DNA from 3 places in the Streptomyces sp. NPDC101227 genome. Region 1 is predicted to be linked to each of the others. Evidence: riboswitches for the same ligand, from Rfam matches in the RefSeq annotation. Region 1 holds a riboswitch; each other region holds the start of a gene.

Evidence for each region. Region 1 has a riboswitch for cyclic di-AMP ahead of ACIRPT_RS16320 (NlpC/P60 family protein). Riboswitches for the same ligand answer to the same signal wherever they lie in the genome.
Region 2: it holds a riboswitch for cyclic di-AMP, as region 1 does, so the genes downstream of both, ACIRPT_RS31855 (M23 family metallopeptidase) here and ACIRPT_RS16320 (NlpC/P60 family protein) in region 1, are expected to answer to the same signal.
Region 3: it holds a riboswitch for cyclic di-AMP, as region 1 does, so the genes downstream of both, ACIRPT_RS03745 (C40 family peptidase) here and ACIRPT_RS16320 (NlpC/P60 family protein) in region 1, are expected to answer to the same signal.

What each region holds. Positions count from the first base shown of each region.
Region 1 is NZ_JBIWOD010000006.1:268,677-275,787, forward strand. It holds gene ACIRPT_RS16310 (NlpC/P60 family protein) at 1-649, opposite strand, end outside; gene ACIRPT_RS16315 (hypothetical protein) at 883-1,236, shown strand; gene ACIRPT_RS16320 (NlpC/P60 family protein) at 1,494-2,660, opposite strand; cyclic di-AMP (ydaO/yuaA leader) riboswitch at 2,668-2,852, opposite strand; gene pcrA (DNA helicase PcrA) at 3,060-5,555, shown strand; gene ACIRPT_RS16330 (peptidoglycan DD-metalloendopeptidase family protein) at 5,630-7,111, opposite strand, start outside.
Region 2 is NZ_JBIWOD010000017.1:150,965-158,075, reverse strand. It holds gene ACIRPT_RS31870 (GNAT family N-acetyltransferase) at 1-2,400, opposite strand, end outside; gene ACIRPT_RS31865 (HPr family phosphocarrier protein) at 2,548-2,829, shown strand; gene ACIRPT_RS31860 (GntR family transcriptional regulator) at 3,129-3,815, opposite strand; gene ACIRPT_RS31855 (M23 family metallopeptidase) at 4,022-4,834, opposite strand; cyclic di-AMP (ydaO/yuaA leader) riboswitch at 4,847-5,003, opposite strand; gene ACIRPT_RS31850 (M16 family metallopeptidase) at 5,245-6,612, opposite strand; gene ACIRPT_RS31845 (M16 family metallopeptidase) at 6,651-7,111, opposite strand, start outside.
Region 3 is NZ_JBIWOD010000001.1:807,908-815,018, forward strand. It holds gene ACIRPT_RS03715 (adenosylmethionine--8-amino-7-oxononanoate transaminase) at 1-178, opposite strand, end outside; gene bioB (biotin synthase BioB) at 171-1,325, opposite strand; gene ACIRPT_RS03725 (8-amino-7-oxononanoate synthase) at 1,465-2,709, shown strand; gene ACIRPT_RS03730 (ATP-binding protein) at 2,897-3,325, shown strand; gene ACIRPT_RS03735 (LysR family transcriptional regulator) at 3,350-4,267, opposite strand; gene ACIRPT_RS03740 (LysE family translocator) at 4,356-5,015, shown strand; gene ACIRPT_RS03745 (C40 family peptidase) at 5,187-5,660, opposite strand; cyclic di-AMP (ydaO/yuaA leader) riboswitch at 5,664-5,864, opposite strand; gene ACIRPT_RS03750 (hypothetical protein) at 6,144-6,452, opposite strand; gene ACIRPT_RS03755 (ATP-dependent Clp protease proteolytic subunit) at 6,459-7,094, opposite strand.

The DNA of each region.
Region 1 (7,111 bases):
GCAGCGCCTCGGCGGAGTCCAGTTTCCGTACGATCGTGACGCGTTGGCGCCGCAGCGTGCCCTCGGTGCGCTCCAGCCGCTCCGCGGTGGCCTCGGCGCGGTCGCGGATCTGACGGACGCTGCCGAGCCGGCGCGCATATCCGGCCACCGCGTTCGCCTGATGGCTGCCCGCGCGCTCCAGGATCGTGGCGCCGTCCAGATAGCGCTGCGGATCGGCGGACATCATCAGCCGTACGGTCGGGTCCACGCCGCCGGAGCGGTACTGGTTTCCGGCCATCGTGCCCAGCTGGGCCTTGGCGGCGTTGAGTTTCTGGGTCCGGCGGGCGGCCTCGTCCTGGAGCCGGCTCAGCTCCGCGCGTGCGGCATCGGCCTGTTCCTTGGCGCCGTTGTAGTGCTGCGTCGCCACCTCTGCCTCCTGGTACAGCGCGTCGACCCGGCCCTTGACCTGGGCGGGGGTGGGGCGGGGAGCGGCCTGGCCGGTGCCGTCGAAGGCGGCGACGCCCGCGGCACCGGCAAGGGCCAGGGCGGCGGCCGTACGGGCGGTGCGGGCCGTACGGGCGGTGCGGGCGGTGCGGGCGGTGCGGGCGCCGCCCAGCGGTGCCGGCGGGTGCTGCTTGGTCTTGCGGTGCGACGCCACGGTGGCCGTCACTTCCTTCCGTACGGGCCGCGCATTCGTCGGCCGCCTGGAGTGAGGACGGTAAACCTGCACGTCACGGCATAGCGCCCAGTTGGCCGGAATTGACGGCTTTCGACCGCGAGTGGCGGGCGGATGAGCGAGTGTCCGCCGCGTACGGGGCCGTGCGCGGCCTGCCATGATCGAAGCGGCGATTACCGGCGCCCTGCCGGAAGGCGCGTGATATGCGGCGGATACGATCCCGCACTATGGACGTAGTAATCAATATCTTCGTCGGCCTGCACATCATCGGCATCGCCTCCCTGCTGGGCGGCTTCCTCACCCAGATGAAGGCGATGAGCGCGGGGGCCGCCCGCTTCGTGCCGGCCATGCTGCACGGCGCGCTGACGATGCTGGTCACCGGCATCGTGCTGGTCGGGCTGAACCAGGCCCAGGACCAGCCGGTCAACAACATCAAGATCGCCATCAAGATGGCCGTCCTGGTGGTGATCCTGGCGCTGGTCTACGTCAAGCGGGACGAGGAGAAGATCGCCAAGCCGCTCTTCGGTGCCGTCGGCGGGCTCACGATGGCCAACATCTTCATCGCGGTGCTCTGGACCTGAGACCGGCCCTGCGGAGTTCGGCTCCGGCCGCCCGGAACCCGGCTTCGACGCCCGCACCTCGGCTCCGGCGTCCACCCCGGCCCCCGGACCGGGCACCCGCTACATACGGCTCACCGCGCGGTCGTCCCTTCGAGAGGACGACCGCGCGGTGGCGTGTGGGGGGTGGGTCCGGGGCAGTTGTGCGGTAGGGGCCTGCGGCCCCCTTAGGGGAGCCCCGTAGGGGGCGAAGTCGTTCGAACCAGCCGCTCAGCCGCCGCTCAGGCCGGCCGCACGCTCCCGTAGATCGGGTCGTAGTAGATCGACTCCACCCGGACGTTGGCGCCCGGGTGCGGTGCGTGGATCATCTTGCCGTCGCCTATGTAAATGCCTACGTGGCTGATGTCGTCGAAGAAGAACACCAGGTCACCGGGCTTGAGGTCGCTGGTCGCGACCCGCTGGCCGACCTTGACCTGGTCCCACGTCGTACGCGGCAGATCGACCCCGGCCGCCTTCCACGCCGCCGCGGTCAGGCCCGAGCAGTCGTAGGAGCTCGGGCCGGTCGCGCCCCAGACGTACGGCTTGCCTATCTGGGCGCGGGCAAAGGCGAGCACCTTCTCCACCTGGGTGGAGCTGGTCGACCCGCCGCTGGTGGAGCCGCCACCGGTCGAGCCGCCGCCCGTCGTGCTGCCGCCGCTCTGGCGCTGCTGGCGCTCCTTCTCCGCCTGCTGGCGCGCCTTCTCGGCCTGCTGCCGCGCCAGCTCATCGGCCCGGCGCTTGGCGGCCGCCTCCTTCTGGCGCTCCAGCTCCGCCAGCCGCGCCTTCTCCTGCGCGGTCAGCCGGGACAGCAGCTGCCGCGCCTCGGCCAGCTTCTCCTGGACGGACCGCTTGGACTCCTGCAGCGAGGTCTGCGTCCTCTGGAGCTGCTCCAGGCTGGAGGTCGCCTTGGCCCGCTGCCGGGCGGCGGCCGCCTGCTGCTCCTGGTAGTCGGTGACCGCCTGCTTCTGCCGGCCGGTGAGCCGCTCCATCAGGTGCGTACGGTCGAAGAATTCCTGCGGGTCCTTGGCGAGCATCAGCTGCGTCGTGGGGTTCATCCCGCCGGTGCGGTACTGCGCGGAGGCGAAGGTGCCCAGCTCGCGCCGGGACTCGTTCATCTTCTGTGCGCGCTTGGCGGCGGCGTCGAGCAGGCCGTTGACGGTGGCGCGCTGGTGCTCGGCGCCCTCCTTGGCGGCGTTGTACTTCTGGGTGGCCACCTCGGCCTGACGGTAGAGCCCGTCGACCTTCTGCTTGACCTCTTCGATGGTGGGCTTGGGAGCCCTGGGGGCGGCGTCGGCGGACTGCGAGAGCAGGGTGACCGAGGCGAGGGCGGCAGTGGTGAGCCCGGCGGCCGTACGACGGCTCCCGGGCGAGGTGAGTATGCGGGTGCGCGGCTTGCGGTGCGACGCCAAGGCCGGCGACTCCTTCCGTGGACCGCCTACCGGGTTAGCTGTCGGGTTCGGGCGGTGTCGATGACGGAAGGCTTGCCCTACGGTCGATGCGTCCGCTGCTGGCGGCCGCACCGGCCGATTCACCCCGGTGGTGCTGGTGGGTCCCCGGCTCCGGGTGCCTGGTGGCAGGGCCGGACTCGGCGGAGGCGGCCCGTGCAGACGCTGTCGTCCGCGGGGAAACGGGCTGCCCGAGCAGGCACGGTAGCCAACTCGTGTGACTCCTGTGAAGGCTGATGTTCGATATGCCCGAAACCTTTTTGTGACCTTAACGCGATCTCGGGGATGCGGGCCGCGGGCCGGGGGCCGGATCTGGAGAGGTGGCGGCGGGCTGTCAGTGCGGCGGCCTAGACTCGGTGGGCGATGAGCAGCCTCTTTGACGACAGCTTCCTGGCGGACCTCGGCCCCAAGCACGAGGACGAGCCCCCGCCGCCCCCCGAGGACGAGCACGGCCCGGCCCCGGAGGAGATTCCCGCTGACCTCTTCGACGGAAAGTTCCACGGGAATTTCGACGCACCGGTGCCCCAGGAGGCGTACTACCGCGACGGCGCCGCCCGCCCCGTCGTCGACCCCGCCGCGCTGCTCGAGGGGCTCAACGACGAGCAGAAGGCCGCCGTGGCGCATCACGGCAGCCCGCTGCTGATCGTCGCCGGCGCCGGCTCCGGCAAGACCCGGGTGCTCACCCACCGCATCGCGCATCTGCTCGCCGAGCGCCATGTCCACCCCGGCCAGATCCTCGCGATCACGTTCACGAACAAGGCCGCGGGCGAGATGAAGGAGCGCGTCGAGGACCTCGTCGGGCCCCGCGCCAACGCCATGTGGGTCTCCACCTTCCACAGCGCCTGCGTCCGCATCCTGCGCCGCGAGTCCAAGAAGCTCGGCTTCACCTCGTCCTTCTCGATCTACGACGCCGCCGACTCCAAGCGCCTGATGGCCCTGGTCTGCCGCGACCTCGACCTGGACCCCAAGCGCTTCCCGCCCAAGTCCTTCAGCGCGAAGATCTCCAACCTCAAGAACGAGCTCATCGACGAGGAGACCTTCGCCGGGACGGCCGCCGACGGCTTCGAGAAGACCCTGGCCGAGGCCTATGCGATGTACCAGTCGCGGCTGCGCGAGGCCAACGCCCTGGACTTCGACGACATCATCATGACGACGGTCAATCTGCTCCAGGCCTTCCCGGATGTCGCCGAGCACTACCGCCGCCGCTTCCGCCATGTCCTCGTCGACGAGTACCAGGACACCAACCACGCCCAGTACACCCTCGTCCGCGAGCTGGTCGGCCCGGGCACGGACGAGATGCCCGCCGCCGAGCTGTGCGTCGTCGGTGACGCCGACCAGTCGATCTACGCGTTCCGCGGCGCCACGATCCGCAACATCCTCCAGTTCGAGGAGGACTACCCGGACGCCACCACGATCCTGCTGGAGCAGAACTACCGCTCGTCGCAGACGATCCTGTCCGCCGCCAACGCCGTCATCGAGCGCAACGAGAACCGCCGCCCCAAGAACCTCTGGACCGACGCCGGCGCCGGCCCCAAGATCACCGGCTATGTCGCGGACACCGAGCACGACGAGGCGCAGTTCGTCGCCGACGAGATCGACCGGCTCACGGACGCCGGAGACGCCAAGTCCGGCGATGTCGCCGTCTTCTACCGCACCAACGCCCAGTCCCGCGTCTTCGAAGAGATCTTCATCCGGGTCGGGCTGCCCTACAAGGTCGTCGGCGGCGTGCGCTTCTACGAGCGCAAGGAGGTCCGCGACGTCCTCGCCTATCTGCGGGTGCTCGCCAACCCCGAGGACACCGTCCCGCTGCGCCGGATCCTGAACGTCCCCAAGCGCGGCATCGGCGAGCGCGCCGAGGCCATGATCGACGCCCTCTCCTCCCGCGAGAAGATCACGTTCCCGCAGGCGCTGCGCCGCGTCGACGAGGCGTACGGCATGGCCGCCCGCTCCGCCAACGCCGTCAAGCGCTTCAACGTCCTCATGGAGGAGCTGCGCACGATCGTGGAGTCCGGCGCCGGGCCCGCCACGGTCCTGGAAGCCGTCCTGGAGCGCACGGGCTATCTCGCCGAGCTCCAGTCCTCCACCGACCCCCAGGACGAGACCCGGATCGAAAACCTCCAGGAACTCGCCTCCGTGGCCCTGGAGTTCGAGCAGGAGCGCGGCGAGGAGAACCCGGGCACGCTCTCCGACTTCCTGGAGCAGGTCGCGCTGGTCGCCGACTCCGACCAGATCCCCGACGAGGACGAGGACGGCAGCGGCGTCATCACGCTGATGACCCTGCACACCGCCAAGGGCCTGGAATTCCCGGTCGTCTTCCTCACCGGCCTCGAAGACGGCGTCTTCCCGCATATGCGCTCCCTGGGCCAGACCAAGGAGCTGGAAGAGGAGCGCCGGCTCGCCTATGTGGGCATCACGCGCGCCCGCGAGCGGCTCTACGTCACCCGCTCCACGATGCGCAGCGCCTGGGGCCAGCCCTCGTACAACCCGCCCTCGCGTTTCCTGGAGGAGATCCCGGACGACTATGTCGAGTGGCGGCGCACGGGTCCCGCCACGCCGTCCGCCTCGATGGGCGGGCTGTCGTCGCGCGGTGGCGGTGGCGGGGGAGGCTTCGGCGGGGGCATCGGGTCCTCGCTGTCCTCGTCGCGCGCCAAGGGGCCGAGCGGCTTCGCCACGCGCCGGGCCACGGACCGGCAGGTGGCCTCGCTGGCCGTCGGCGACCGCGTCACGCACGACAGCTTCGGCCTGGGCACGGTCGTCGGCGTCAAGGGCAGCGGAGACAACGCCGAGGCGACCATCGACTTCGGCGGCGAGAAGCCGAAGCGGCTGCTGCTGCGGTACGCGCCGGTGGAGAAGCTGTAGCGGTACGCGGCGGGGCCTCGGCGTAGCGGTACGCGGCGGGGCCCCTGCGGTACGTCAGCCGAAGTGGGCGCCGGTTAATCCGGGTTGAGGCCGTGGCTGTGCAGCCACGGAATCGGGTCTATCGCCGAGTCGCCACCGGGCCGTACCTCGAAGTGCAGATGCGGGCCGGTGGAGTTGCCGGAGTTGCCCGAATACGCGATCTGTTCCCCGGCCTTGACCGAACCGGAACGGATCTTGGTGCTGCTGAGGTGGCAGTACCAGGTCTCCGTGCCGTCGGGCGCCGTCACGATCGCCATGTTGCCGTAGGCGGAGTTCCACTGGGTGCGTACGGTGCCGTCGGTGGCGGCCATGACGGGGGTGCCGTAGCTGACCGGGAAGTCGATCCCGGTGTGTACGGACATCCAGTTCACGCCGGCCTGGCCGAAGAGCGCGCTCAGTCCGTGCTGGGTGACCGGCAGCACGAACTTGGGCCGCAGCGCCTCCTTGCGGGCCGCCTCCTCCTCCGCGCGCTGCTTGGCGAGGGCCTGGCGTTCCTTGAGGTCGATCCGCTCCTGGGTGCGGTTGGCGCGGTCGCCGAAGTCCCGGGCGTCCGCGCTGAGTCCGGCGAGCTGGGTGTCGAGCTTCGCGTTGGCCGCGGACGCCTTGACCGACCCGGGGTCTCCCGCGGCCTGGGCGGGCTTGTCGTCCTTCTTGTCGTCCCCGACGAAGCCGGTGACGGACGCGGCCGCGGCCGCGCACACGCCCATGGCGGCGACGGAGGGCACGGCGACGGTCAGCAGCGCCGAGCGCTTGGCGGTACGGCGGCGGCCCCGGCCGCGCACGGCCTTCCCCGGCGCCGGCCCGGCGACCCGCCGCGCGGCGGGGGCCGCGGGGGTGACCGGCATGGCCTGGGTCATCGCCTCGGCCACGGACGCGGCGTCGGGGGCGTCGGGAACGGGCTGGTGAGCGTCGTCGGGCGCCTCTGCGGGAGCCGGGATCTCGGCCTCGAACTGCACCGATTCGTAGGGCGTGGGGCCGGCCTGCGTGGGGATGTCGGCGATCAGGTCCCGGTCCGTCGTGGACCAGATCGCGGTGGCCTCGAAGCTGCCGGTGGCGTGATCAGTGGTGGCGTGATCGGCGGTGTCATGGCCGGGAGCGTCATGGCCGGCGGCGTCGTAACCGGTGGTGTCGTAGCCGCCGGTGGCGTAGCTGCCGGTGCCGTAGCCGTCGGCGCTGTACGTACCGGTGCCGTACGCGGGCTGCTCGTACTGCGGGTGCTGCGCGTACTGCTCGTATTCCGGATAACGCTGATCGTGCTGATCGTGCTGCGGGTACGGCTCGTGCCCGGCGTTCTCGTATGCGGTGTGGGCGTACGGGTCGTAGCCGTCGGGGACGCCGGTCTCGTAGCCGCCGGTGCCATGGCCATCAGGGGTGTAGGCGCCGGTCGTTGCGTAGCTGCCGGTGGCGTAGCCGAGGGCGTCGTACGTGCCCGTGTCGTAGCCGGTGGTGTCGTACTGACCCGTCTCATAGGTGCCGGTGTCGTAGGCCGAGGGGCTGTACGCGCCGCCGTTGTACGT
Region 2 (7,111 bases), on a different contig from region 1:
GAGCCGGGCGGCGGCGCGGAGGGCGGTGTCGGGGTCGGGGGCGGGCAGGGAGGGGCGGGTGGGGATGCCGTAGCGGGCGAGCAGGGCCTCGGCGTCGGGCGCCGGCAGTGGGGCGGAGCGGCCGGGGCCGGGGCCGAGGCGGTCGAGGAGCCGGTCGATATCGGCTCCGGCGGCCGTCTCCTGGATGTCGTCGTACTCGGGCACCCGGCCGGGCTCGGCGGCTTCGCGGCGCCAGGCGGCGTAGCGGACGGCCTCGGCGAGCGCCCGGACGGCCCGCTCGGCGGCGGGGTAGGCGGGGATACGGACGGGGGCGGGGCGGCGGCGGAGCGGGGCCGGGGGCGGGGGCGCCGTTTCCTGGGGCGGCCGTGGGCCGGAGGAGGGCGGGTACGGGGGGCGCGGGGGGTATGTGGGCTGGGGCGGCGCCTGGACGGGGGCGCCCGGATGGGGCGGCGCCGGGGAGCTGGAGGGGGCCGGCGTCTCGTCCCGGGGCGAGGGCGGCGGCCCGGGTGCCTCTCCCGGGGCGGCCAGCGTCTCGGCCAGGTCGTTCATCGCCAGGTGGACGACCGTCACGGGCTTGGCGGGGTCGGCCGCGGCGGCGGTGCGCAGGGCGGCGGCCAGGGCCGTGCCCTCGCTCGCGCCCGGAACGGCGCCTTCCCCTTCGCCCACCCAGGGGATGGCCGTCACGACGACGGCATCGCAGCCGTCGCCCGCGAGCGACTGGGCCAGCGCGGCCCGGAAGTCGTCCGGTGTCGCCGTGGGGGCCAGCACATGCGGCCGCAGCGGGCGCAGGCCTTCGGTCAGGCAGGCGTCGTAGGCGAGCAGCGCGAGCGATTCGGAATTGCCCAGGATCGCGATGCGGGGCCCGGTGGGCAGCGGCTGGGAGGCGAGCAGCAGCCCGGCGTCGATCAGCTCGGTGATCGTATCGACGCGGATGACACCGGCCTGCCGCATCAGGGCGGCGACGGTGCTGTCGGGGATCCGGACCGTGGGAACGGCGTGGCCCAGCGGGGCGGTGCCGTTGTGCCGGGCGCCCTTGGCGACCACGACCGGCTTGACGGCGGCCGTACGGCGGGCGAGCCGGGCGAACTTGCGGGGATTGCCGATGGACTCCAGATAGAGGATCACCACGTCGGTGTCCGGGTCGTCGTACCAGTACTGGAGGAGGTCGTTTCCGGAGACGTCGGCGCGGTTGCCGGCCGAGACGAAGGACGAGATGCCGGCGATGCCGCCGTCACCGGGGCCGCGTGCGTGCAGCCCGCTGAGCAGGGCGATGCCGATCGCCCCGGACTGGGTGAACAGACCGATGTGGCCCGCGCCGGGCATCTGTGGCGCCAGGGAGGCGTTCAGCCGGACGGCCGGGGCTGTGTTGATCATGCCGAAGGCGTTGGGCCCAATGAGCCGCATGCCGTACGAGCGGGCCTGGCGGAGCAGGGCCCGCTGCCGCTCGCGGCCTTCGGGACCCGCTTCGGCGTATCCCGAGGACAGGATCAGCACGCCCTGGACTCCGTGTTCGCCGCAGTCGCGGACGACCTCGGGGACATGGTCGGCGGGCACGGCGATGACCGCCAGGTCGACCGGGTCGGGGATCTCGCGCAGCGAGCGGACGGCGGGGACGCCTTCGGGGTCGAGGCGGTCCATGCCCTCGGGGAAGGCGTGGTTGACGGCGTGGGCGCGGCCGGTGAAGCCGGAGTCGAGGAGGTTGCGCAGGGTGGAGCGGCCGACGCCTCCGGGGGCGCGGCCCACTCCGATGACGGCGACCGAGCCCGGGGCGAGCAGCCGTTGGACGGAGCGGGCCTCGGCGCGCTGCTCCCGGCCGCGCATCACGGCCATGGACTGCTCGGTCGGCTCCAGGTCGAATTCCAGCCGGACCACGCCGTCCTCGAAGGTGCGCTTCTGGGTGTAGCCGGCGTCCGTGAACACCTTGATCATCTTGGAGTTCGCGGGCAGCACCTCGGCCGCGAACCGGCGGATGCCGCGCTCACGGGCCACCGCCGCGACGTGCTCCAGGAGGGCGGAGGCGACACCGCGGCCCTGATGGGCGTCCTGGACCAGGAAGGCGACCTCGGCCTGGTCGTCCTCGGGGTCCTTGGCGGGCAGCCCCTGGTCGTTGATCCGGTCATAGCGGACGGTGGCGATGAACTCGCCGCCCACCGTGGCGGCGAGGCCGACGCGGTCGACGTAGTCGTGGTGGGTGAAACGGTGGACGTCACGGTCGGACAGACGCGGGTAGGGCGCGAAGAAGCGGTAGTACTTCGACTCGTCCGAAACCTGCTCGTAGAACGAGACCAGCCGCTCGGCGTCGTCGGGGGTGATGGGGCGGATCTGCGCCGTGCCACCGTCGCGCAGCACCACGTCGGCTTCCCAGTGGGTCGGGTACGCGTGATCCGGCTGCGTCTGCATGCGGATAAGCGTACGGCGGGGCACTGACAACCGGCTCGGCATGCGTACGCTCGGTTTCAACGGAGCGTTGCCGGAGCGCTGCCGGAGCACTCCGGCAGCGTGAGAGACTGGTCTAGACAACTGTCACGTGACTTGAAGGGCATCACCATGGCTGAGCGCCGCGTCAATGTCGGCTGGGCAGAGGGCCTGCACGCCCGCCCCGCCTCGATCTTCGTCCGTGCGGCCACCGCGGCCGGCATCCCGATGACGATCGCCAAGGCCGATGGCAACCCCGTCAACGCGGCCTCCATGCTCGCCGTGCTGGGCCTGGGCGCCCAGGGTGGCGAGGAGATCGTGCTGGCCTCCGACGCCGAGGGCGCCGAGGCCGCGCTCGACCGCCTGGCGAAGCTCGTCTCCGAGGGCCTGGAAGAGCTCCCCGAGACTGTCTGAGTCGAGTCCTTCGGGATCCTTTTGCTTTCTCTGCCCGCGACCCCGCGGCGGCGACCCGAAACGGTTGCCGCCGCGGGGTCGTTTTATTGACGGCGAGGGCGTGGGCAGCGGGCATGGATCAACCGCGGGACGGAATTGCATGCAGTCGCTGAAACCGATTCACCGTACGGGCATACCGAAATCAGGGATCGCCGATTATCCGGGCGGACGCGCAGCGCGGAAATACCGGCATCACGAATAACGGGCACCATTACGCACCCCGCGGAAAATCCCGCACCCCTTTGTATACAGACCTCATGTTAATTACGGGCACGCGCCGTGTTGACGGGCCGTTTCGCATCCCTCACCGCGGCTGCGGCAGTCCGCAGCCGGTACACCGGAAGGGAGCGTTCGATATGAGTCGCCATCAGGGCGCGGGCCCGCTCCGCATCGCCCCTGGCCACCGCGTCCAGCACCGCGCCGTGTTCCTCCCACGAGTCGGTGGCCCGCGCGGGGAGTTCCACGGCGTACATCCACTCGATCTTGCGCCGTAGCTGCGTGAGCAGCGCCGTCAGACTGGGGCTGCCCACCGCCTGGGCGAGCGTCTCGTGGAACCAGCCGTCCAGTTGGCGCACGTCCGCGGGGTGACCGTGCCGGGCCCGCTCGCGGCCGAGCCGTACGAGGCCGCGCAGCACCTTCAGGTGGGCGGGGCTGCGGCGGACGGCGGCACGGGCGGCGCCCAGCGGCTCCAACAGGGCGCGGATGTCCAGCAGATCGGCCGCTTCCTGCTCGGTGGGCTCGGCGACGCAGGCGCCCGCATGCTGGCGGGTGGTGACAAATCCCTCGGACTCCAGGGTGCGCAGCGCCTCGCGGACCGGGACTCTGGAGACGCCGTAGCGGGCCGCGAGAATTTCCTCGATCAGCCGGCTCCCCGGCGCGAGCGCGCCGGAAACAATGTCATCGCGAATCGCCGTGCACACCGCATGCGCGGAAAGATGGCCTCGCATCGTCCGTGCCTCCGCCGTAATTCCCGGGAAACGCCGCCGATCGGCGGGTTTTCCGTGACTCTATTCGACCGGGACGACTTTTCCGACGGGCTCCGGGAATTCGGCGATATTTTTTGGCCAGGTGCCCGGACGGCCGGCGGCGGCCGACCGCCGGATACGCGGAAGCCCCGGCCGACGGCCGGGGCTCCACCAGGACACGCGGGGTGTCAGACGCCGACGCCGTGCGAGCGCAGATACGCGATCGGGTCGATGTCCGAACCGTAGTCGGGGCCCGTGCGGGCCTCGAAGTGGAGGTGCGGCCCGGTGACGTTGCCGGTGGCGCCGGAGAGGCCTATCTGCTGACCGGGGGTGACGGTCTGGCCGACCGAGACCCCGATGGACGACAGGTGGCCGTACTGGGTGTACGTCCCGTCGTGCATCTTGATCACGATGTTGTTGCCGTACGAGCCGCCCCAGCCGGCCTCCACGACGGTGCCCGAGCCGACGGCGTGGACGGAGGTGCCGGTGGCGGCGTGGAAGTCGATGCCGGTGTGACTGCCGGAGGACCACAGGCTGCTGGAGGCCTTGTAGCCGGTGGAGATGTAGGAGCCGGCTATCGGGGCGACGAAGGCGTTGAGCCGCTTGCGCTCCGCCTCGCGGGCCGCGCGCTCCTTGGCCTCCCGCTCCGCCTTGGCCTTCGCCTCGGCCTTCTTCTTGGCGGCCTCGGCGAGCCGCTGGGCCTCGTCGGCCGCCTTCTTCGCCGCGGCCTCGGCCTTCGCCTGCACTGCGGCGGCCTCGGCGGCCGTCTGCTGCGCGTCGGCCTGGGCCTCGACGCGGCTGGCGAGCTCGTCGCCCATCACGACGGCCTGCTGCAGGCCGGTGTCCTCGGTGTGCATCTCACCGCTGGCGGCCAGCGCCGGCGAGGCGACGGAGGCGACGACGCCGGTGGCCGCGAGGGTGGCCATCCCGGCGATCTTGCGGGTCGTACGGGCCGTGCGGCTGGCACGACGATGCTTCCCGGTGGCACGGGTGAACGCCATCTGGTGGCTTGTCCTTTCCTTCCTTCTCGCCTACCGGGTTAGCTGACGGGTTCGGAGCAGGAAGGTCTCCTACGGGCTCCTCCGAAGAGGGGCCCGATTCACCCCAGGGGACATGTGGGTCCCCGGCTCCCCTGGCTCGCGCCGTACGGGGACTCGGCGATGACTGTCCGGTGCCACTGTTGTGGCGGACCTGTGACGAACAGTCGGACCGACGCTAATCGGGACATCTTTCAATCGGCAAACAGAACCTGCCCTTTGTGCCGTACGCCACAAGGACACCGGGCAATCAGACGCAATATTCCGGACATACGACGGCTCCCGTGGCGGTCGTGCACCACGGGAGCCGTTGCGTCGATCGATGGCCGTCTCGTCACCCGGCCGGTCCCTGACGGTTTGTCAGGCAGTGGGTCTCAGCCGCTGACGACCGTCACCTCGCCGATGCCCAGTTTCCTGACGGGCTCCGCGATCTGCGCGGCGTCACCTACCAGGATCGTCACCAGGCGGTCCACGGGGAACGCGCTGACGGCGGCCGCGGTCGCCTCGACCGTCCCGGTCTCCGCGAGCCGGGCGTACAACTGTGCCTGGAAGTCGTCCGGGAGGTGCTGCTCCACCTGGTCGGCGAGGGTGCCCGCGACGGCCGCCGCGGTCTCGTACTTCAGCGGCGCGACCCCGACGAGGTTCTGCACGGCCACATCCCGCTCGGTGTCCGTCAGCCCCTCTGCCGCGAGGGTGCGCAGCACCTGCCACAGATCCTGCAGCGCCGGCCCGGTGGAGGCGGTGTCCACCGACCCGCTGATGGCGAGCATGGCGGCGCCGCTGCCGTCCGCGGAGGAGCGCAGCACCTGGCCGAAGGCACGCACCCCGTAGGTGTAGCCCTTCTCCTCGCGCAGCACCCGGTCCAGCCGGGAGGTGAGGGTGCCGCCCAGGCAGTACGTGCCGAGCACCTGCGCGGGCCAGACCCGGTCGTGCCGGTCGGCGCCGATACGGCCGATCAGCAGCTGCGTCTGGACGGCTCCGGGGCGGTCGACGATGACCACGCGGCCGGTGTCGTCGGCGGTGATCGCCGAGGGCTTCAGCGGCTCGGTGGTGGAGCCGCGCCAGGCGCCCAGAGTGTCGGCGAGCGCCGCGTCCAGGTCGACGCCGGTGAGGTCGCCGACGATGACGGCCGTGGCCGTGGCGGGCCGCACATGGGCGTCGTAGAAGGCGCGGACGGCCGGGGCGTCGATGCGCTCGACGGTCTCCTCGGTGCCCTGGCGGGGCCGCGACATCCGGGACGTGGCCGGGAACAGCTCCTTGGACAGCGCCACCGCGGCCCGGCGCGCCGGGTTGGCGAGCTCGTGCGGGATCTCGTCGAGGCGGTTGCGTACCAGCCGCTCGACCTCGCTTTCCGCGAAGGCGGGGGCACGCAGCGCGTCGGCGAGCAGGCCGAGCGCGCGATGCAGCCGGGACACCGGCACCTCGAGGGAGACCCGCAGGCCGGGGTGGTCGGCGTGCGCGTCCAGGGTGGCGCCGCAGCGCTCCAGCTCGGCGGCGAACTCCTCGGCGTCGTGCTTGTCGGTGCCCTCGGACAGGGCGCGCGACATGATCGTGGCGACTCCGTCCAGGCCCTGGGGCTCGGCCTCCAGAGGGGCGACGAGGTTGATCTCGACGGCAACGACCTGCTGGCCGGGGCGGTGGCTGGTCAGCAGGGTGAGCCCGTTGGCCAGTTGAGAGCGCTCGGGGGCCGGGAAGGCCCACGGCTTGGGCGCGCCGCCCTTGGGCTGGGGGTGGAAGTCCATGGTGGTCGCGGCGGAATCTGCGCGGGTGGTGGAGTCGCTCACCGGTCCGCCTCCTCCTTCTCGGTGTCGGCGGCCGGGTCGGCCGGGGCGGTCGGCTCCGTGGGCTCGTACACGAGCACCGCGCGGTTGTCGGGGCGCAGCCGGGCCTTGGCGACCGCCTGCACCTCCTTGGGGGTGACGTCCAGGACGCGCCGGACGGCGGTCAGCGCGAGCTGCGGATCGCCGAACAGGACGGCGAAGCGGCACAGTTCGTCGGCGCGGCCACTGACCGTGGCCAGGCGGTCCAGCCATTCGCGCTCCAACTGGGCCTGCGCGCGCTCCATCTCCTCGGGGCTCGGCCCCTCGGCGGCGAAGCGGGCCAGCTCCTCGTCGACGGCGCTCTCGATGGCGGGGACCTCCACGCCGCCCGACGTCTTCACGTCCAGCCAGCCCAGCGAGGGCGCACCGGCCAGCCGCAGCATGCCGAAACCGGCCGCGACGGCGGTGCGGTCGCGGCGCA
Region 3 (7,111 bases), on a different contig from region 1:
ACATGCCGTCCACCAGCTCGTCCCGCCCCTCGACGGGCCGGGCGAGCCGCAGCCGTACGCCCGACGCCGACTCGACCAGCAGCGGCTCGGCGCGGCCGGGCATCGGCCCGTACGGATGCCAGACGTGCTGCCGGTCGAGTGAGAGGAGTTCCCCAGGGGTGAGGGCCGGCTCAGGCATTGGGCGGAAGGTCGGTACCGGCGCCGCGGCGGCGCACCGAGACCAGGTCCCGGCGGGTCTCGTCGGAGGGGGGCGCGGCGACCGTGGCGGCGGCGACCTCGGCGGCCGGCTCGGGTACGGCGTCCGTGCCCTGCTCCGCGTCCGTACGGTGCTCCGGCAGCGTCGTGGTGTCCGTGCCCTCGACCTCGAACCCGGCGTCCGCGATCATCGCCAGGTCGTCCTTGCCGGCCTGGCCCTCGCTGGTCAGGTAGTCGCCGAGGAAGATGGAGTTGACCAGGTGCAGGGCGAGCGGCTGCATGCTGCGCAGATGCACCTCGCGGCCACCGGCGAGCCGTACCTCCACGTCCGGGCAGACGAACCGGACCATTGCCAGGATGCGCAGCGCGCGCTGCGGCGTGAGGTTCCATTCCTTGGCGAGGGGGGTGCCCTCGAAGGGGATCAGGAAGTTCACCGGGACGGAGTCCGGGTCCAGCTCGCGCAGCGCGAAGACCACATCGACCAGGTCTGCGTCGCTTTCGCCCATTCCGGCGATCAGTCCCGAGCAGGCGGACATGCCCGCCGCCTGGGCCTGCTGGACCGTGGAGACCCGGTCGGAGAAGTCGTGTGTGGTGCAGATGTCGCCGTAAGTGGCTTCTGAGGTATTGAGGTTGTGGTTGTACGCATCGGCGCCCGCCGTGCGCAGACGTTCGGCCTGGCCGTCGGAGAGCAGGCCGAGACAGGCGCACACCTCGACGCCCTCGTTCTGCTCCTTGATGGCGGAGATGGTGTCCGAGACGCGGTCCACGTCCTTGTCGGTGGGCCCGCGGCCACTGGCCACCAGGCAGACCCGCTTGGCGCCGCCGGCCACCCCGGCGGCGGCCGCCTTGGAGGCGTCATCGGGCTTGAGCCAGGTGTACTTGAGGATCTCGGCCTTCGACCCCAGCCGCTGGGAGCAGTATGAGCAGTCCTCAGGGCACAGACCGGACTTGAGGTTGACGAGATAGTTGAGCTTGACCCGCCGCCCGAACCACTGGCGGCGTACCTTTCCGGCCGCGGCCACGACATCGAGCAGTTCGTCATCGGACGTCGCCAGCACGGCGAGCGCCTCTTCGCGGGTCGGCAACTCGCGCCGCAGTCCCTTGTCCACCAGCGTGTTCAACAGGTCCATGGCGTTGATCCTGACGTACGCCACCGCCCCCGGCCAAGGAGGATTCCCACAACACGGCGTGTTCGGGGTGTGTGTATCGCCACACCGTGGCCGTGCGGAACGACCGCTAACGTCTATCGACAGCCCACAATCGAGGCCGATGGACGAGGCCGCCAGACGAAGGACGCCGATGCTTCAGGACTCCGCCCCGTCGCCGCTCCGCGACGCCTCGCCCGCGACGCCCGCCGAGCCCTCCCGGCGGACGCGGGGCGCGGCCTTCGACTGGATCGACGAGGCGCGCGCCGAACGCCGGCGGGCCGGGCTGGTCCGTACGCTGCGCCCGCGGCCCGCCGACTCCCCGCTGCTGGACCTCGCCGGCAACGACTACCTGGGACTCGCCCGGCACCCCGAGGTCACCGATGGCGCGGCCCGGGCCGCCCGCCAGTGGGGCGCCGGCGCCACCGGATCCCGGCTGGTCACCGGCAGCACCGAACTGCACGCCCGGCTGGAGGCCGAACTCGCCGCGTTCTGCGGCTTCGAGGCGGCCCTCGTCCTGTCCTCCGGCTACGCCGCCAACCTCGCGGCCATCACCGCACTCACCGCCCAGGGCACCCTCGTCGTCTCGGACGCGGGCAACCACGCCTCCCTGATCGACGGCTGCCGCCTCTCGCGGGCCCGTACGGCGGTCGTCCCGCACGCCGACCCGGAGGCCGTACGCGAAGCGCTCGGCGGCCACGACGGCCGGGCGCTCGCCGTCACCGACTCGGTGTTCTCGGTCGACGGTGACGCCGCGCCGCTGACCGCCCTCACCGCCGCCTGCCGGGCACACGGCGCGGCCCTCGTCGTCGATGACGCGCACGGCCTGGGCATCCTGGGCGAGGGGGGCCGCGGCGCGATGGCGGCCGCCGGACTGGCCGGGGACGCCGATGTGGTGACCACCGTGACGCTCTCCAAATCGCTCGGCTCCCAGGGTGGCGCCGTGCTCGGCCCGGCGCGGGTCATCGAGCATCTGGTCAACACCGCCCGCTCGTTCATCTTCGACACCGGGCTGGCCCCGGCGGCGGCCGGTGGCGCGCTCGCGGCGCTGCGGCTGCTGCACCGCGAACCGGAGCGCGCCACCCGGGTCCGCGGGGTGGCCCGGGAGCTGCACGCCCGGCTCACCGCGGCCGGTCTGGTGGCCGTACGGCCGGATGCCGCCGTGGTTTCCGTACGGGCCCCCTCTCCGGAAAAGGCGGTCCGCTGGGCGGCCGATTGCCGGGAGGCGGGACTCGCGGTCGGCTGTTTCCGGCCACCGTCCGTTCCGGACGGGATCTCCCGGCTGCGGCTCACCGCCCGGGCGGACCTGACGAGCGAGCAGGTCGACACGGCGGTGGCCGTGATCACCGCGACCGCACCGCCGACCTGAGCCTCTCTGGCAGCCCAAATGCCGTCTTGTGTCGCAGAGTTCACCGCATTGGGCGACATATATCCGCACATCTCGGTGGATCGGCCGCAACACCGTCGGCAAGGGTGACACTCTGGCGCGCACAGCACCGGCCCGGGGCCCCGGCGGACATCCGCCACGGCCCCGGCGGGAAAGGGACGGCGTCACGATGGCAGACCACCAGGAATCCTCACTCACCCTGCCGAGCGCCCCGGCCTCGGTATCCCTCGCCCGCAGGCATGTGCTCGAGGTGCTCGCCGCATGGGGCCTGCCCGCCGACACGGAGTACGCCGACGCCGTCCGCCTGATCGTCTCCGAGCTCGCCACCAACGCCGTCCAGCACACCTTCGGCCAGTCCCCGACCTTCACCGTCGCCCTCCGCCTCGACCGCGCGCAGCTGCTGCGGATCGGCGTCACCGACAGCCACCCGCGCCGGCCGCGGCGGCTGCCCGCCGCCGTCCAGCAGGACAACGGACGCGGCATGGTCATCATCCGCTCGCTCGCGGCGGAATCCGGCGGCCGGCTGAGCGTCGTGCCCACCGCGTGCGGCGGGAAGACCGTCAGCATCGCGATGCCGTGGACGGTCGGCGTCCGCTGACGCGCCGCAGGGGCGCGTCACCCGTCATGGCGCCCCGGACTTGCGGGTGAACGCGCCGTGCAGCAGGGCCCGCAGGGTGTCCGCGGCCGGGGTGCCGCCGCCCGCGCGGTAGGCAACGGAGATCGTGCGGTGCAGCTCGGGCGGATCCAGCGGGCGGATGCCCAGCGGGGTCACCGAACCGGTCGCCATCATCTGCGGCACCACCGCCACCCCGAGGCCGGCGCTCACCAGGGCACACACCACCCCGTAGCCCGGTGACTCGCAGCGCACGGCCACGCTCGCCCCCGCGGCCGCCAGCGCCGCCTCCACCGCGCGCCGGTTGGGATTGGCCGGCGCCATGCTGACCAGCGGCTGCCCGGCCAGCTCCGACAGCGCCAGCCGCCCGCTGCCCGCCGACAGCGCATGCCCGGGGGCCGTGACCAGCACCAGCTCCTCGGTCAGCAGCGGCGCCAGCCGCACCCCGTCCGGCACCGGCACCGCCTCGCCCGGCACATACTCATGCGTCAGCGCCAGATCCACCTCGCCGAGCGCCACCGCCGTCATCTCCTGAGGTGGTACGAACTCCGTCACGCTCAGCTCCACATCCGGGTGGGCCCGCCGGAACGCGCTCAGCGCGGGCGGCAGCAGATGCGTACCGGCCGTCTCGAACGTGCCCACCCGCAGCCGGCCGCCCGACAGCCCCGCCAGCCGGGACAGCTCGTGCCGCGCCAGGTCCAGCTCGTCCAGCACCCGCCGGGCCCGTACGAGCAGCAGCTCACCGGCCGCCGTCAGCCGGGCGCCGCGGTGGTGGCGCACCAGCAGCGCCGTCCCCGTCTCCCGCTCCAGCTTGGTGAGCTGCTGGGAGAGCGCGGGCGCGGTGTAGCCGAGCCGCTCGGCGGCCCGGGTGATCGAGCCGGCCTCCGCCACGGCCACCAGGGCGGCCAGCCGCGTGGGGTCGTACACAGAGACCCGCCTCCCTTAAGAACCTCTTCAGGCTGACCCAGGAGATTGCCAATACCTATTAAAGGCTCCGACGGGCGATGCTGCTGTCATGGACGGACATCTGATGGCTTTCACCGGCATCGCCGCGGGCATGGTCGCCATGCCGGGCGCGGACTTCGCGGTCGTGGTGCGCAACGCACTCGCCTCGCGCCGGGCGGGGGTGGCGACCGCCTTCGGGGTCGCGGGCGGACTGCTCGTGCACACCGCGCTGGCGGTGGCCGGGCTGGCGGCGGTGCTGGTGGCCGTGCCCGCGCTGTTCGAGACCGTCCAACTCCTGGGCGGTGCCTATCTGTTGTATCTCGGCGCCCGTGCACTGATCGCGGTCGCCCGCCGCCCTGCGGCCGACCGGCAGGCGGCCGGCGCGCAGGGCGGGGCCCCCGGTCCGCACCCGACGGCCGGCCCCGGCACCGCGCCATATCTGCGCCAGGGCTTCTTCACCAATGCGCTCAACCCCAAGGCCCCCGTTCTCTTCCTCAGCCTGCTGCCGCAGTTCGTCCCGGCGGGGCAGCCCGCGCTGCCCCGGACCCTGCTGCTGGCGGCCATCGTCGTCGGCATGGCGGCGGTGTGGTTTCCCGCCGTGGCGCTGCTCGTCGACCGGCTCGGCGCCTGGCTGCGCCGTCCGCGGGTGTCCCGCGCCCTGGAGGCCACCACGGGAGCGCTGCTGACCGCCCTGGGCGGCATTCTGCTCGCCGAGCTGGTCCTCACCTGAGCCGCCGGGGCCGGCGTGAGCCCCCGGCGCGGGCGGCGCGGTTACCGGACCGGCGGCGGGCGGGAAGCTCCCGCACGCCGCCGCCATCAATGGCTCGCTCAGTTCGCCGGTCACTTCGCCAACGTACCCAAGGCCACTGACAATTGACCGTGACCTGCCGATCGCCGCAGGTCAGCCCACCCGCCCGTACCAGACGGCGGAGCTCCAGATCCTCTCCAGCCGGACCACCGCTCCCTCCTTCGGCGCATGCCAGATCCGGCCGCTGCCCGCGTAGATGCCGACGTGGTACACGCCGCGGCCGCCATGGAAGAAGACCAGATCGCCGCTTCTGCGCGCCGCTCGGGTGACATGGCTGGTGTCGTTGTACTGCGCGGCCGCGGTCCGTGGCAGCGCCTTGCCCGCGTGCTTGAACGAGTACCTAGTCAGCCCCGAACAGTCGAAGCGGTGTGGGCCTTGGGCGCCCCACTGGTAGGGGGAGCCCCGCTTCGAGGCGGCGATCCGCAGGGCCTTCGAGGAGACGGCGGCCGCCTCGGCGTCGGCGGTCGCTCCTGGCGCCACAGTGGTGCCCGTGATCGTGACCATCGTGAGGGCGGAAACGGTGCCGGCGCGTGCCAGCAGATGCGGCAGATGTCCACGCATGCTCATGCGCAACCCTTCGTCAGCCGCCTGCGAAGGGGGACCTGTCGGGTTCGGGCAGGCGAAGAGTGCCCGGCCGTGCGTACGGCTTCACCCCAAGGAGCCCTCGGCCACGAGTGCCGGGGCCCCGTCGTGCTCGGGTCCTCCGCTCCTGCCGATCCAACCGCGTCGACCTGACATCCGGACGGCGGCAGGATTAGGCGTCCGCCCGGACCGCCCCGTCGCGGTGGCGGGGCCTTGTCGTGGAGGGATCTTCACGCCGCCACCGCCCGAAATCCGGTAAGAAATGCGCTGCGTGACATTGGTCACATTTACACCGAATGGTGACTTATGTCGGTTTTCACGAGGTGGAGTCGGCGGAGGGTGAGCCCGGGACCAGGGGTGACGCGTCAACTGCCGCGTGACAACCGGGTGCGCTCTGCAAATCGTCGACTCCCTGTAACGAGCGCGTCTGTTACGCCGTACGGGCTCCTCGGCCGGGCGCGTGTCGGATCACGGCTCGGGCTGCGGCGGTACCGCGACCAGCCGGGCCCGGCGTTCGCCGTCCAGGACCCGCAGCGCCCGCGTCAGCGTCCCGGAATGCAGCTCGCTCTCGCCGCGCTGATGCATCAGCGCCAGCGCGTCGCGCAGTCCGGCCGCCTTGCCGACCAGTGCCTGAGCCGCGCGCAGGCCGCTGTAAGTGCCGTTTCCGCGCGCCGGATTGATCCGGCCCAACAGGTCCAGTACCTCCAAGTACCGGTCGATCACTTCACCCTCGGCCCGGGTCAGCGCGGGCAGCGGCGGCAGCTCCGGTGGCAGCACCTGAGTTCACCGCGCGCCGAGCTGGGCGGCCGGCTGCTTGCGGCCGCGGGTGAGGCCGTCGATCAGGCCGTACTCCTGGGCGCCGTGGGCGTCGAAGATCTTGTCGCGCTCGATGTCCCTGGCGATCAGTTCGCGCGGCTGTCCGGTGTGCAGGGCCAGCAGCTCCTCCAGTTTGTCGCGGGTGCGCAGCAGTTCCGTCGCCTGGATCTGCAGATCGGAGGCCTGGCCCTCGATCGGCTCGGGCAGTGACGGCTGGTGGATGAGGATGCGGGCGCTCGGCAGGGCCATCCGCTTGCCCGGCGTGCCGGCGGCCAGCAGCACCGCGGCCGCGGAGGCGGCCTGCCCCAGGCACACCGTCGCGATGTCGCAGGAGACGAACCGCATCGTGTCGTAGATCGCGGTCATCGCGGTGAAGGAGCCGCCGGGGGAGTTGATGTAGAGCGAGATGTCCTGGTCCGGAGCGGCGTGTTCCAGGTGGATGAGCTGCGCCATCACGTCGTTGGCGGAGGTGTCGTCGACCGTGGTGCCCAGGAAGATGATGCGCTCGCTCAGCAGCTTGGAGTACGGGTCCAGGGTGCGCACGCCGTCGGTGGTGCGCTCGGTGAACTCCGGCAGGACATAGCGGGCCGTCGGTCGCAGCATGACTGCTCCTTCTGCTT